Regions from separate parts of the Thalassotalea insulae genome, predicted to be linked through region 2. Evidence: predicted binding sites of a transcription regulator. Region 2 holds the regulator's gene; each other region holds the start of a gene.
What was found. The regulator sigma-54, encoded in region 2, starts transcription at its own class of promoters, with help from an activator protein. The targets are predictions, from matches to a motif close to GTTGGCACGNNNNTNGNNT.
Positions count from the first base shown of each region.

Region 1: the regulator sigma-54 is predicted to act here: its motif matches at 2,032-2,050, upstream of QQK06_RS02525 (DUF2884 family protein).
Region 3: the regulator sigma-54 is predicted to act here: its motif matches at 2,368-2,386, upstream of QQK06_RS05055 (FlgO family outer membrane protein).

Region 1 covers NZ_BSST01000001.1:532,726-536,998, reverse strand. Annotated here, with positions in the region: gene lepB (signal peptidase I) at 16-669, opposite strand; gene QQK06_RS02535 (RNA methyltransferase) at 893-1,414, shown strand; gene QQK06_RS02530 (cold-shock protein) at 1,611-1,820, shown strand; gene QQK06_RS02525 (DUF2884 family protein) at 2,095-2,895, shown strand; gene QQK06_RS02520 (tRNA-uridine aminocarboxypropyltransferase) at 3,006-3,740, shown strand; gene QQK06_RS02515 (dipeptidyl-peptidase 3 family protein) at 3,821-4,273, opposite strand, start outside.
Region 2 covers NZ_BSST01000001.1:1,382,579-1,386,851, reverse strand. Annotated here, with positions in the region: gene QQK06_RS06360 (HPr family phosphocarrier protein) at 1-100, opposite strand, end outside; gene rapZ (RNase adapter RapZ) at 115-969, opposite strand; gene ptsN (PTS IIA-like nitrogen regulatory protein PtsN) at 995-1,447, opposite strand; gene hpf (ribosome hibernation promoting factor) at 1,480-1,767, opposite strand; gene QQK06_RS06340 (RNA polymerase factor sigma-54) at 1,790-3,295, opposite strand; gene lptB (LPS export ABC transporter ATP-binding protein) at 3,352-4,083, opposite strand; gene lptA (lipopolysaccharide transport periplasmic protein LptA) at 4,080-4,273, opposite strand, start outside.
Region 3 covers NZ_BSST01000001.1:1,081,507-1,085,779, forward strand. Annotated here, with positions in the region: gene flgM (flagellar biosynthesis anti-sigma factor FlgM) at 60-374, shown strand; gene QQK06_RS05045 (flagella synthesis protein FlgN) at 409-840, shown strand; gene QQK06_RS05050 (LPP20 family lipoprotein) at 1,058-1,525, opposite strand; gene QQK06_RS05055 (FlgO family outer membrane protein) at 1,536-2,180, opposite strand; gene QQK06_RS05060 (flagellar assembly protein T N-terminal domain-containing protein) at 2,408-3,571, shown strand; tRNA gene QQK06_RS05065 (tRNA-Arg) at 3,634-3,709, shown strand; gene QQK06_RS05070 (hypothetical protein) at 3,888-4,022, opposite strand; gene tkt (transketolase) at 4,254-4,273, shown strand, end outside.

The DNA of each region.
Region 1 (4,273 bases), 850 kb from region 2:
TTACTGCAAGGACAGTTATAGCGTTCGGAAAAATCGTTCACTGCGCGGTAACAGGTAGTTATCATAGTTAAGAGAAAAGACCACATTTTGTGAGCGGCCGATGATTTCTTCGCGCGGAACAAAGCCAATAACTCGTGAGTCTGCACTATTATTTCGGTTATCTCCTAATACAAGGTAGTGATCTTGTGGCACTTTAACTGGAGCGAAGTTGCGTAAGTCTGATTCTTGCTGCGTTAATTGAATTTTATGTGTTTGACCATTAATCGATTCAAGATAGATTGTTTGATTATTTTGTTTATTGACTACCTGATAAGTAACGGCATTACCATTTATTATGAGCTGATTATTGTTCATGGCAACAATATCTCCTGGCTCCCCGATAACGCGTTTAACTAAGCGTTTTTCGGCTACTTTTGATTCAAATATAACAATATCATTTACTTTTGGATCATCCAGTGCAATTAGAGATTGGTTAATAAATGGGACTTTGATGTCGTATGCCAGTTTATTGATAAAAATTCTGTCTCCCTCAACAATCGTTGGTTTCATGGAGCCGGTAGGAACATCGTTCCAATCCGCAATGGCGCTCCTAAAAACAGACATCAACACAATAAAAATAATCAAGGATTTATTTGCTTGCCAAGTTTGGTGTAGGTAATTTTTCTTCATTATTGCTCCGTTAACTTTGTCCGTAATTTAATGATGATAGCGAGTAGGGTAAATAGATGTTATTTGATTGATAAGGAAAGCAAAAGTTCACTATGGAGTAAACTTGTTATTTGATCGCTTTGTAACAATGTATAATCGATATTAATTTTATCAATGGCGCTCTTTTGTATAAGTTAAATGTTATTATTGCCAATTATTCATTGCTTAGTGGTAGTCAAAATAAGTGAAACAGCAGATAATTAAAGGGCAAGTTATTATTGGATTAACTAATCCGAAAAGTCCGAGTAATGTTGGAGCGGTAATGCGAGCGGCAGGCTGCTATCAGGCGAATAAAGTCTTATATACAGGGCAACGTTATGCTAATGCTGCTAAGTTTGCTACAGACACTAAAAACATCAGTGCTAAAATTCCACTAGTTGCTACAGATGATTTCTTAGCTAGCGTACCAGAAAACATGTCTATCGTATGTGTTGAATTAGTCGAAGGCGCTACGCCGTTACCGCAATTTACTCACCCTGACAATGCCTGCTATATTTTCGGTCCGGAAGATGGCACCTTAAGTCAAGAGTTGATAGATGACGCACATCATGTGGTCTATGTGCCAACAATAGGGTGTATGAATTTAGCGGCAAGTGTTAATGTACTGCTTTATGATCGCCTTGCTAAGTCTGCCGGGGTCATAGCAAGTGATGAATTGATCAGGCAAAGCCGAGATACCAATAATAAAGTGAAAATATCTCAGTAAATATTGATTATAAAGACGAAATTGCTTGACTCTTGGCGGCAAACAGATAGAATCCCACTTAGCTAGAAAGTAAGACCACTATTTATGTACATCGTTTCGAAGTTAGTATTAGCTCGTCCTGTTTAATAAGTAATAGTTAGACTCTCTGCAACACCGCCTTAGGGCAAAAAATTACTCAATTAAATAGGATATTATTATGTCTGATACAACTACTGGTACAGTAAAATGGTTTAACGAATCTAAAGGCTTTGGCTTTATCGAGCAAGAGTCTGGTCCTGACGTTTTTGCACACTTTAGTGCAATTTCTGGCGACGGTTTCAAAACCTTAGCTGAAGGCCAAAAAGTTCAGTTCACTGTAACTCAAGGTCAAAAAGGCCCACAAGCGGAAAACATCGTCGCTTTATAATTTTTTCTTTATAAGAGAAAAAATGACTAAAAAGGTAAGCTAAGTGCTTACCTTTTTTTGTGCCTGAAATTTACTCTTGCTTTTATTGAGTGAAATTATTGCTATTAGTTAAATTGACTAAATAATCGTTCATTTCACTGTTTATCCTTACTTACCTTAGCATGCCAATAAGTGTTAATAATTAAATTCTTTATAAATCAATCAATTAAAGTTTGGCATTGGTTTTGAATAGTACTAGATCAATTACAGCAAATAAATTGTAAAGGGTCTTTCAATGAAATTATTATTAGCTAGCGCCATTTTATTAACAACCACTTCAGCTTTCGCACATGATCGCCATATTTCATCTGATGGGTGTGATGTCGATTTAGATGCTGGTTTGAGAATTAATAAAAACCTAATCGAGTTTATTCAAAAAAAGCAGCCTATTTACCAAATCATTAACAATGAAACTTTAATAGTTAACGGTCAGGAAGTCGACTTAGATAGCCACCAGCAATCAATAGTGAGTGAGTATTCGACCCAGATCCGTGCCGTTGTACCAGAAGTTAAAGTTTTAGCATTAGATGCAATTAATTTAGCCACTGAAGGGGTTAACCTAGCATTTGATGAGTTACTTGGCGAGGGCAATGATATAGGCGCTGAGTTAACGATGCAGTTACATGCTGTGCGAGATGAAGTCGAGCAACGGTTTGCCAGTGATAAAGAGTTTTACATTGACGAGCAAGGCGAGTTTGCGGATGAATTTTTTGGTGAAGAGTTTGAACAGCGGATTGAAGATGTTGTCGAACAGACGATTCAAAACTCAATGGGAAGTTTGTTAATTGCGGTCGGTCAAGAAATGTTGTTTGCTGGCGGTGATATGGAAGCTTTTGAAACCAGAATGGAAAATTTTGGTGAACAAATTGAGCATGAAATGGAATCAAGAGCTTCCGAAATAGAGCAGCGCGGCGAAGCACTATGTTTTTCCGTTTATAAAATTGATCAGTTAGAACAGCAGTTGCAATCACAAATTAGTGAAATGAGTGAATTTGACGTGATTTCTGCTGATATTACGCATAACGATAAAATTTAGTTTTCAATCAATTTAATTTCTCTGGGTTGATTGGGGGTACCATTTTGGTACCCTTTTTTATCTGGTTACAATAATTTATACTGCGTTCTCATTCACTAAATGGCCATGCTATGCACGCCGTTCATCAGCTATACCAATATCGTAAAAGCTTATCGACAACTACCTATAAATCGCGAGGTCATAAGGTTGATCGTTGCGACTATTGCCGGTTGGCCAAGGAAAACTGTCTTTGCCAGCAAAGAGTTTCATTAACGAGTAAAGCAGCATTTCTGTTGTTGATGTATGACACAGAAGTGTTAAAACCGAGTAATACAGGTAAGTTAATTGCGGACCTTATTCCTCAGACCTATGCGTTTTTATGGTCAAGAACTGAGGTTGATCATGCATTGCTCGATCTTATTAAAAATGAAAAATATCAGCCTTTTATTATTTTTCCTTCCGAATATGCGACAGAAGAGCAACAGGTATTTCATCAATCTGTGGTTTTGAATAATAAAAAGCAGCCATTATTTATTTTGCTTGACGGTAGCTGGCGGGAAGCAAAAAAAATGTTTCGTAAAAGCCCTTATTTGCAAGGGATACCTATATTATCTATCGACCCGCAACAACTTTTAGCGAAAGACTATTTACCTAAATATCACATCAGAACATCAGCCAAAGGGCACCAATTGGCTACTGCTGAAGTGGCGGCGTTAGTACTAGCTGTGATAGGGGAACATAATAATGCTGCAATATTAGATAGTTGGTTTGATTATTATAACTATCAGTATCAACGCAGTGTTTGTCAGTCCAATAAAGGAGACGCAGAAGCCGAGCAAAGGTACAAAAGGTTGATAGCAAAGTAGTTATTATCGCTGTAAGAAGTATTTAGCGATTGAAACGTAAAAAGCGACATTTAATGTCGCTTTTTACTGGGGGGGCGGAATTACAGTCCTAAGATTTTTTTCCCTTGGTTAAAGGTGATATCAACCGGGATGCCAGCGTTTTCTAAACGGGCTAAATCACTGGCTAATTCCTGAGGAATGATGCCACTTTTTTTGACTAATTTATCAACACCTTGATAGTCACCATTTCCCTGGAACTCCAAAATTAGTTTTGATAAGCCATCGATAGCGTTTGTCATTTTTTCCATATTGACACTGTATTGGCCTTGCTCGTTACGAGTAAACGCTCCTTGTTCGGCAAAGTAGTTAAAGCGAACCATATTAGCCTTGCCGTGGGCAGAGCTGGCACCAAAACGCACAGAGCGGAAAATACCAGCTAAAAAGGTAGTGTAGTAATCTTCCAATTGTCCTTCAGTGATCACGCCTTTTTTAAGTAACTGACGAATCATGTATAAACCGAGGATATCTGCTTTACCTTCTTCTAATGCTGAAGC
Region 2 (4,273 bases):
CATCAAATTTTTGGCTCAATTGGGCTAGTTTAGTGGCGGCTCTGGCGTGCAAACCAAGTTTATTCGAGATAGTTAATGATTGTTGTAAGCGTTTTGTCATTTACTTGCCTTACATCAGGTACTTTTGACTTGTAAATCTCGGTGACGGGCCTGAACATCTTTGCGATCTTTTTTCAGGTTGGCTGCGAGCAATTCTGCTATGTATACAGAGCGGTGTTTACCACCAGTACAGCCGATAGCGATAGTAATATAACTGCGATTATTTCGCTCTAAATGTGGTAGCCAAGTCATCATAAAGCTATTGATTTGCCAGATAAATTTAGTCACTATTGGCTGGCTGGCAAGAAAGTCCTGTACTGGTTTATCTAAGCCGGTATATGGCTTGAGGTCTTTTTCCCAAAAAGGGTTGGGAAGAAAGCGCGCATCAAAAACAAAGTCAGCGTCTTTAGGGATGCCGTGCTTATAGCCGAATGACTCAAATACCACTACCATGTTTCCTGTGGTTTTACCCAAAATGCGTTCGCGAATTAAATCTGCTAGCTGGTGTGGTGTTAACTGGCTGGTATTAATGTATAAATTGGCGCGGCTGGCTATTGGCTCTAAAAGCTTTTTCTCCAGCGAAATAGCTTGATCAAGAGCGATATTTTGTTTGATCAGCGGATGTAGTCGGCGCGTTTCACTGAATCGTCTGATCAGGTCGCTATCATCCGCATCTAAGTAAACGATACTTAGTTCTACGGCACTAGGGAGATAATCTATGATCTCTGAAACATCACTTGGTTCTGCCGGCAGGTTGCGAACATCAAGGCTTACTGCGACTGTTTCATAGTCGTTGATCACCGTATGAGTTAATGCTGGCAGTAAATTTACTGGAATGTTGTCAACGCAGTAGTAACCTAAATCTTCTAGAACGCGAAGAGCTACAGTTTTACCAGAGCCAGAACGGCCACTGACAATCGTGAGTTTCATTAATATTGATTTCCTTTTAGCCGTGTTAACAGTTGTCTTTGATTAACTGATATAATTCGGCATTACTTTGACACTTTCTTGCCTGTTTGCATACCTGTTTATTACTAAAGATTTTTGCAATACTTTGTAATGTCGATAGGTGTTGCTGGCAATGTTCTTCAGGTACAAATAGCGCGATAAAAATGTCGACCGGGCGGTTATCTATGGCGTCAAAGGCAATGGGATTTGCTGATGTTGCCACGATAGCAATCACTTGCTCTCCGTGTGGTAATCGTCCATGTGGAATCGCAATACCGTTACCTATGCCGGTTGAGCCCATTTTCTCTCTGACCAATAAACTTTCAAGTAACTGATAAGTGTTGTAGTGAGTGTTGGAGGCTGCTGCTTTTTCACACAGCGTTTCTAGCATTTTCTTTTTGCTAGTAGCAGGAACTGCACACATGGTGCAGTCCTGAGTAATGATGTCAGATAAATTCATAAGGTTCTTTCGAATTTGACATAAAGAATGGGTTAGTGCTGATTAAGCTTACCCTTATATTTTAATACTTGTTTATCCAGTTTACTGACTAAGGCATCAATAGAGACATACATGTCACCATTTTCAGCTTTAGCGTGTATTTCGTTACCGTTTAAATGCACGGTTGCTTCGGCGATTTGATTTAGTTTTTCTACGGTTAGCACGACATGGACATTATTAATATGATCAAAATGTCGTTCTAGCTTTGCAAACTTGCTATGAACAGATTCGCGTAATGAGTCGGTAATTTCTACATGGTGACCGGCAAGATTAATTTGCATAAGCTTAAATCCTTATTGTTAATTAAAGAAGACTCTTACGTTGGTTCGACGGAGGAATAGACAAAGATTCACGATATTTGGCTATAGTGCGACGAGCAACGTTGATACCTTGTTCAGCTAATAATTCTGCCATTTTACTATCGCTTAATGGCTTAGCTGGAATTTCTGCTGCCACGAGTTTTTTGATTAACGCGCGAATTGCAGTAGAAGAGCACTCTCCGCCATTTTCGGTACTGACATGGCTGGAGAAAAAATATTTCAGTTCAAAAATCCCTCTTGGGGTATGCATGTATTTTTGGGTAGTTACACGGGAAATGGTCGATTCATGCATATCAACAGCTTCGGCAATGTCATTTAGTACCATAGGGCGCATGGCTTCTGGGCCGTGTTCAAAAAAGCCTTGCTGACGTTGTACTATGCAATTGGAAACTTTTAATAAGGTATCGTTTCTGCTCTCCAGACTTTTAATAAACCATTTCGCTTCCTGCAGGTTAGAGCGAATAAACTGGCTGTCACTGGATGACTTCATTGAACGTGCCATTGAAGCATATTGTTGATTAACAGAAAGTTTAGGTGCTGTATCTGGATTAAGTTCAACTACCCAACGACCGTTTTTCTTCTCGACCGAGACGTCTGGAATAACGTATTGCTCTTCGCTTTTAATAACACTGTCGCCAGGACGAGGATCTAATGATTGAATGAGTTTAATGACTTCTCGCAATTGATCTTCTTTCAAGCGGGTTTTACGCATGATTTGTCGATAATCACGGTTACCTAATAAATCTATATGCTCAGTAATGATCTGCTTGCTTTCTGCTAGCCAAGGCGTACTTTTATCAAACTGATTCAGTTGGATCAATAAGCACTCAGGGATCGAGCGAGCACCGACACCAACGGGATCAAACATGTTAATGCGCTTGAGTACGGCTTCCACTTCGTCTAATTCTACGCCTTCATGGCCAAGAGATTCTAAAATGTCTTCTGCCGTTACCGTTAAGTAACCAGCATCATCGATGGCGTCAATAATAGCCGTGGCAATGGCTAAATCTGTTTCACTAAAAGGTGTAAGTTCCATTTGCCAGCGCAGATGATCTTGAATGGAATCTGTGGTTTCACCTTGGTAAGTATAATCTTCAGAAGCAACGCCTACGCCTGAACTAGATACACCGGCACTAAAAGATTCGTCCCAGGTAGTATCAATATTTAATTCTTCCGGGATATCCGATTTATCCATGGCTTCTGTAGTGCTGATTTCATCTGCAGTAGGTGTTGAATCTTCACTACCATCGGATGAGTCATTGTTTGGTGATGAACTTGTGGCGGAAAAAGCTTCTTCTAAATGATCGGGCTGCGATTCCTGATTGTTTGGAGTTGATTCATCGACCTCTAGTAAAGGATTGCTTTCTAACGCTTCCTGAATTTCCTGTTGAAGATCCAATGTGGATAATTGCAGCAGTTTGATTGCTTGCTGCAATTGTGGCGTCATTGTAAGTTGTTGTCCAATTCGGAGCTGCAGACTAGGGCGCATTAATGAATATATTTCCTGTTAATTGTTATCATTATCTTCTCTGGAGCATATCATAACTATAGCGTGAATTGCTCACCAAGGTATACATCTCTTACTTGTTGATTAGCAAGAATTTGATCTGCATTGCCTTCGGCGATTAATTCGCCATGGCTGACAATATAGGCATGCTCACAAACATCTAGTGTTTCTCTGACATTGTGGTCTGTGATTAAGATTCCAATGCCTCGTTGCTTTAAGTGTAGAATAATTTTTTTTATATCTCCTACTGAGATGGGGTCGACACCGGCAAATGGTTCATCTAACAGAATAAATTTTGGTTCTGCGGCTAATGCTCGGGCAATTTCAACTCGGCGTCGTTCACCACCGGAAAGACTCATGCCTAAATTTTCGGTAATATGGCCAATATTAAACTCTTCGACCAGGTGCTCGAGTTGTTCTTCCCGCTCCACTTCAGAAAGTTCTTTTCTGGTTTGCAGAATCGCCATAATATTTTCATAGACAGTGAGTTTACGAAAGATTGACGCTTCTTGAGGTAAATAACCTATGCCTTTACGCGCTCTTTCATGCATTGGCAGTAAAGTAATATCTTCATCATTTAAGGTAATAGTGCCACTGTCATTGTTAACCAGACCTACTATCATATAAAAAGACGTGGTTTTACCGGCACCATTTGGCCCTAGTAAGCCAACGATTTGCCCTTCTTTGACTTTCATGCCAACGTTTTTGACAACTTTTCTACCTTTATAGGATTTGGCAAGGTTTTGAGCAATTAAAGTAGCGCGAGTCATTTTTTCTTCTTATCTAAAGCTTGTGGCTGTAATACCGTTTGAACGCGTTCGTTGCTGTCACTATTTGCCAGTACTTGTTCGGTCAGAAAGTTATAAGTAATAATGCTACTACTGACTTTACTGCCTTCCTGACGTAACTCGGCATTACCGGAAATAATAACGGTATTTTTACCTGGTTGATATTTGATTT
Region 3 (4,273 bases), 300 kb from region 2:
AGGGTAATTTGCCGATAAAAAGATAGAAATCTAGTATTAGTTGCCAATAGGATTTAATTATGGCTATGAATATCAACAACTTGACCAATAATAATCAAGTTAAACAGAAAATTGATCAGCAAACTCAAGTAAAACAGCAAGCAACACAAAACTCTGCTGCGGCTGAGCAATCAAAAGTAGCGAGTAAAGACTCAGTTTCTATTACCCCTCAGGCAAAACAATTAGGCGAATTACAGAAAAAGGCCAATGAAAGTTCAGCTGTAAACCAGAAAAAAGTAGAACAACTTAAGAAAGCCATAATGTCTGGCGAGTACAAAATTAACCCTGAAAAGTTAGCCGCTAGCATAGCTAACTTTGAATTTAAACTTGGGTAATAACCAAGCATAATAATGAATTAAGGATAGTCAGGTGTCGTCAGAATCAGTATATTTTTCTCAATTGCAAACCCAGCTTGAACAATTGCAACAATTAGAAGTAATTATTGATAATGAAAAGCAGATCTTACAACAACACGATCCCGATAAGCTGACGGAAATTTCTGAGCAAAAAAATCAATTATTACTGACTATCCAAGCGTTAGATAAGCAATTTGAACAAAGTCTACAATTTAAAAATGAAAAAGCACAAGGCTTGTTTACTGAAATACTTACCGATATAGAAGCTGTGCTAGTTCGTTGCAAAGAAAAAAATCAAATCAATGGCCAAATTATTCAGCAATCATCGCTCGCCGTAGAACGCATGAAAACGACGCTGTTACAAAATCATAATAAATCTTCAATGACCTACGATAATAAAGGCAAAACCAGCGGTGGATTAAGTAGTTTGGGGATCAAAGCCTAATTAACCACAAATCAAATAAATTTCGTTACTGCTATACATATTTTTAGCCCGCAACATTTCCCTCATATTTGACTCTGACATTCTGCTGCGCTCTAGCTTCTATACCCATCCACTCGTATACAGGCACACTTCTATTGCGATATACCGTACACCCTATACATAAAATCCGGCAAGTTGCCGGATTTTTAACTGTCTTTTTATTGATGGAAATATAGGATCAGTAATATCGCACGTCTTTTATTTCTTTGTGATTGCTGTTAGCAAGATACAAATCATAAACATCGTTAAAGTCTAATGACAACTCAGTAGTATAAGTATCACCAACTGGATAGCTCTTTAATACTTTTGCACCGCGAATAATACCGTTAACCGAAGCGGTAAGTTCTTGATTATTTACGATTAGATTTGCCATTGTCGTGCTATCATTAATGTGCTGACCATAAACTTGTTCGGCTAACTCTGCATAAGCGGCAAGTTTAGATGCTTTAATTGCCATTAACATCCGCTGGGTTTTATTCTGTGATTTTTGTAAGCTAATAGGAGCCTGCCCTATCGCCTTTAACACCGGAAAACGCTCTGGTTTAACCCGTTGCCACTGCACATGTTTATCGTAAATACTACTACAACCAGTTAAATATAAGGTACTCATGCCAAGGATTACGGCAGTTATTAGAGATTTTTTCATTGCTCGCCACCTATTGCTGAATTTCTACTGCTCGTGCTTCATTGGTGAGCATCTCACTGTCTCTGATAATCATGCCATCTACCATTCTGACATTTTCTATACGACTGATTTCATCACCAATAACCCAATTAGGAATAAATGACTGAGCACTAGCCACCACTACTCTTGATTGCATACCTATCATACGGGCATTAACCATAATACCATCGTCTTGTTTGGTCATGGTACCTGTGACGACATAGTCAATAATCTGGCGTTCAGGCAACTCTTTCCAATCACGGGTAAAAACATAATCGCCATCCTTAGTGACACGAATATGCCCAGTAGTCTTAAAGTCGACAACAATTAAGCCGTGACGCTGTAACTCATGAATAAAGTTTTCAGATAGCTGATTACCTAACCAGTTAGTTGATTCTAAATCTTTTAAATCAACAAATGAGGTTACTGCTATCGGTGTTTGTGGATTGACGAAAGAACTCGTTTCAAGCATTTGATAAGCAAGCCCTTTTACTACATCATTTATTGCATGTTTAGGGAGTTTAAAGGCATCAATCTCACCTCGTTCTTGCTGTACAACCCGATAAAAATCGTCGTTACTTGACATCATGCTACATGACACCAAGAAAGGTAATGTTAATAATAGCCATTTTTTCATTGAGTACTCCTCAATCGCAATCAAAATTCTCTGTGGTTTTTCTAGCATTATTTACGCCAACTTTATGCTATTTCATTTTAGGCATAAATAATGCTTAATCCAAGATATGTAAGTTCCGTTTAATTTTTGTCGGTATATTGGTTTAGTAGTTACTTTGAGTGTAGCCACTTTATTCATAAAGTGAGATAGGCTCAGACCATGCCAAATTTAGTAATGTAGGAAAAGCCATGCGTTTCATCGCCATATTGATACTAACACTGCTCAACAGCCATTTCGCCTATGGACAATGGTACCAGGCTCAAGGACAAGCATTTGTCACTAAAGATGATAGCAAGCTTGCTAAAACCAAAGCCATCGAAAATGCATTGAAAAAGGCATTACTGGTCGCCGGAGCCTCAGTATCAAGTGTGCAACAAGTCGTCAATGGATTATTGACTCAGGATGAAATCAATATCCGCGCCAGTGGCACTATTAATTCTTTTGAGCTCATCGATGAGTTACATCATAACGATACGATTACCGTCACTATTCGTGCAGATATTCTACCACAGGAACGGCAGTGTTTTTCTGCGGACTATCGCAAATCGCTACTGATCACCAAAAGCCATTTAAAAAACAGAGAACAAGCGAACATTGGTGGCATTTATCAGCTAGATAAAGTGTTAGTTAAAAAATTATCAGAAAAAGTTCGCCATCAGGGCATGTATCTCGATACTAAACTGGCATTAAAAAATAACTCTGCGTTTTCTCGTTATAATAATAGCGTCAGAGCGGAAAAAATTAAACATATTGCAATGTCGCTGGCCGATATTACTGATAGCCAATACGTGATGTTTTCTGAAATAGAAGATATTTCATTTGCCAATCAGGAAAATAACAGCTGGCTATTTTGGCAGGAAGACGAATACGATCGCCATTTCAATTTTGCTGTCTATATTTATAACGGTTCAAACGGCGAGTTAATATTCAATCACAGCTACCAGAGCTCAGCCCCGTGGACATTTACTAAACGTGCCCAAGTCGATGTGAACTCCAACACTTTCTGGCAAAGCAAATTTGGTAGCACCATAGAACAAACGCTGAATGACGTAATTACTGATATTGATGACAATATGATGTGTCAGCCAACCCGAGCCAAAATTATCCGCGTAGCCGGGGACGAGATAATGATTAACATTGGCAGTAAACATGGTGTCAAAGTAGGTGATGAATTTTCATTATTACATCTCAAAAACTTTACTACTGAAAACGGTAAGATTTACGCAGGCTTTAATGTCAGTCCATTTATGGTTAAGGTCGAACAAGTCAACTTGGAAAGTGCGCAAGCTGTCACCAATGATGCCAGCGTATTAGGTAATATCCAAAGATATGATCTCGCGGTAAGGTATTAATCTATTAGTGATTTTCCCCTTTACAGTATTAAGATATTTGTTAAAATTTATTAAAATATTACGTCCTCATAGTTTAACCGGATAAAACTGCGGCCTCCTAAGCCGCTGCTCCAGGTTCGAGTCCTGGTGGGGACGCCATTTATTCCACCACACATTTATTAAACTGCTTGTCCTGCCTCGTTGCACTCGAATCGCCCTACAATAGCTAAATAAAAGAGAAATTATGTTCCTGAAATTTCGATGTTCCGTACATCCTGTACATAAAAAAGCCTCGCAGTTGAAGTGCGAGGCTTTTTTATGTACATCTGACCAAAAATTAATTGGCTTGTTCTGTTAGCACTTCCGTGTTTTCAGCTACTGAGGTATTACTCAATACCGCTGACAATGCTAATACAAATACAGCTATGATAACGGTTGTCAGTTTGATCCCTTTAGAAGACGGTTTATTCATTATTCTGTCCTGCTATAGGTTTTATTATTATTGTCAAACTCTTACTGCACGAAAGAACTTATACGATAAACATTTTTATTTCAATGATTTAAATAAAAAAACAAAGGTAAGTTGAGAATTTTGCTAAAAAATATAACAAATCACATAATATCATTTGCAGTCAAGGGTCGGTCTAGGCGAAAATAGCGTCACTAAAACACCCTCATCAAAATTATTACAGTTGGAGCAAATATGCCATCGCGTCAAGAACT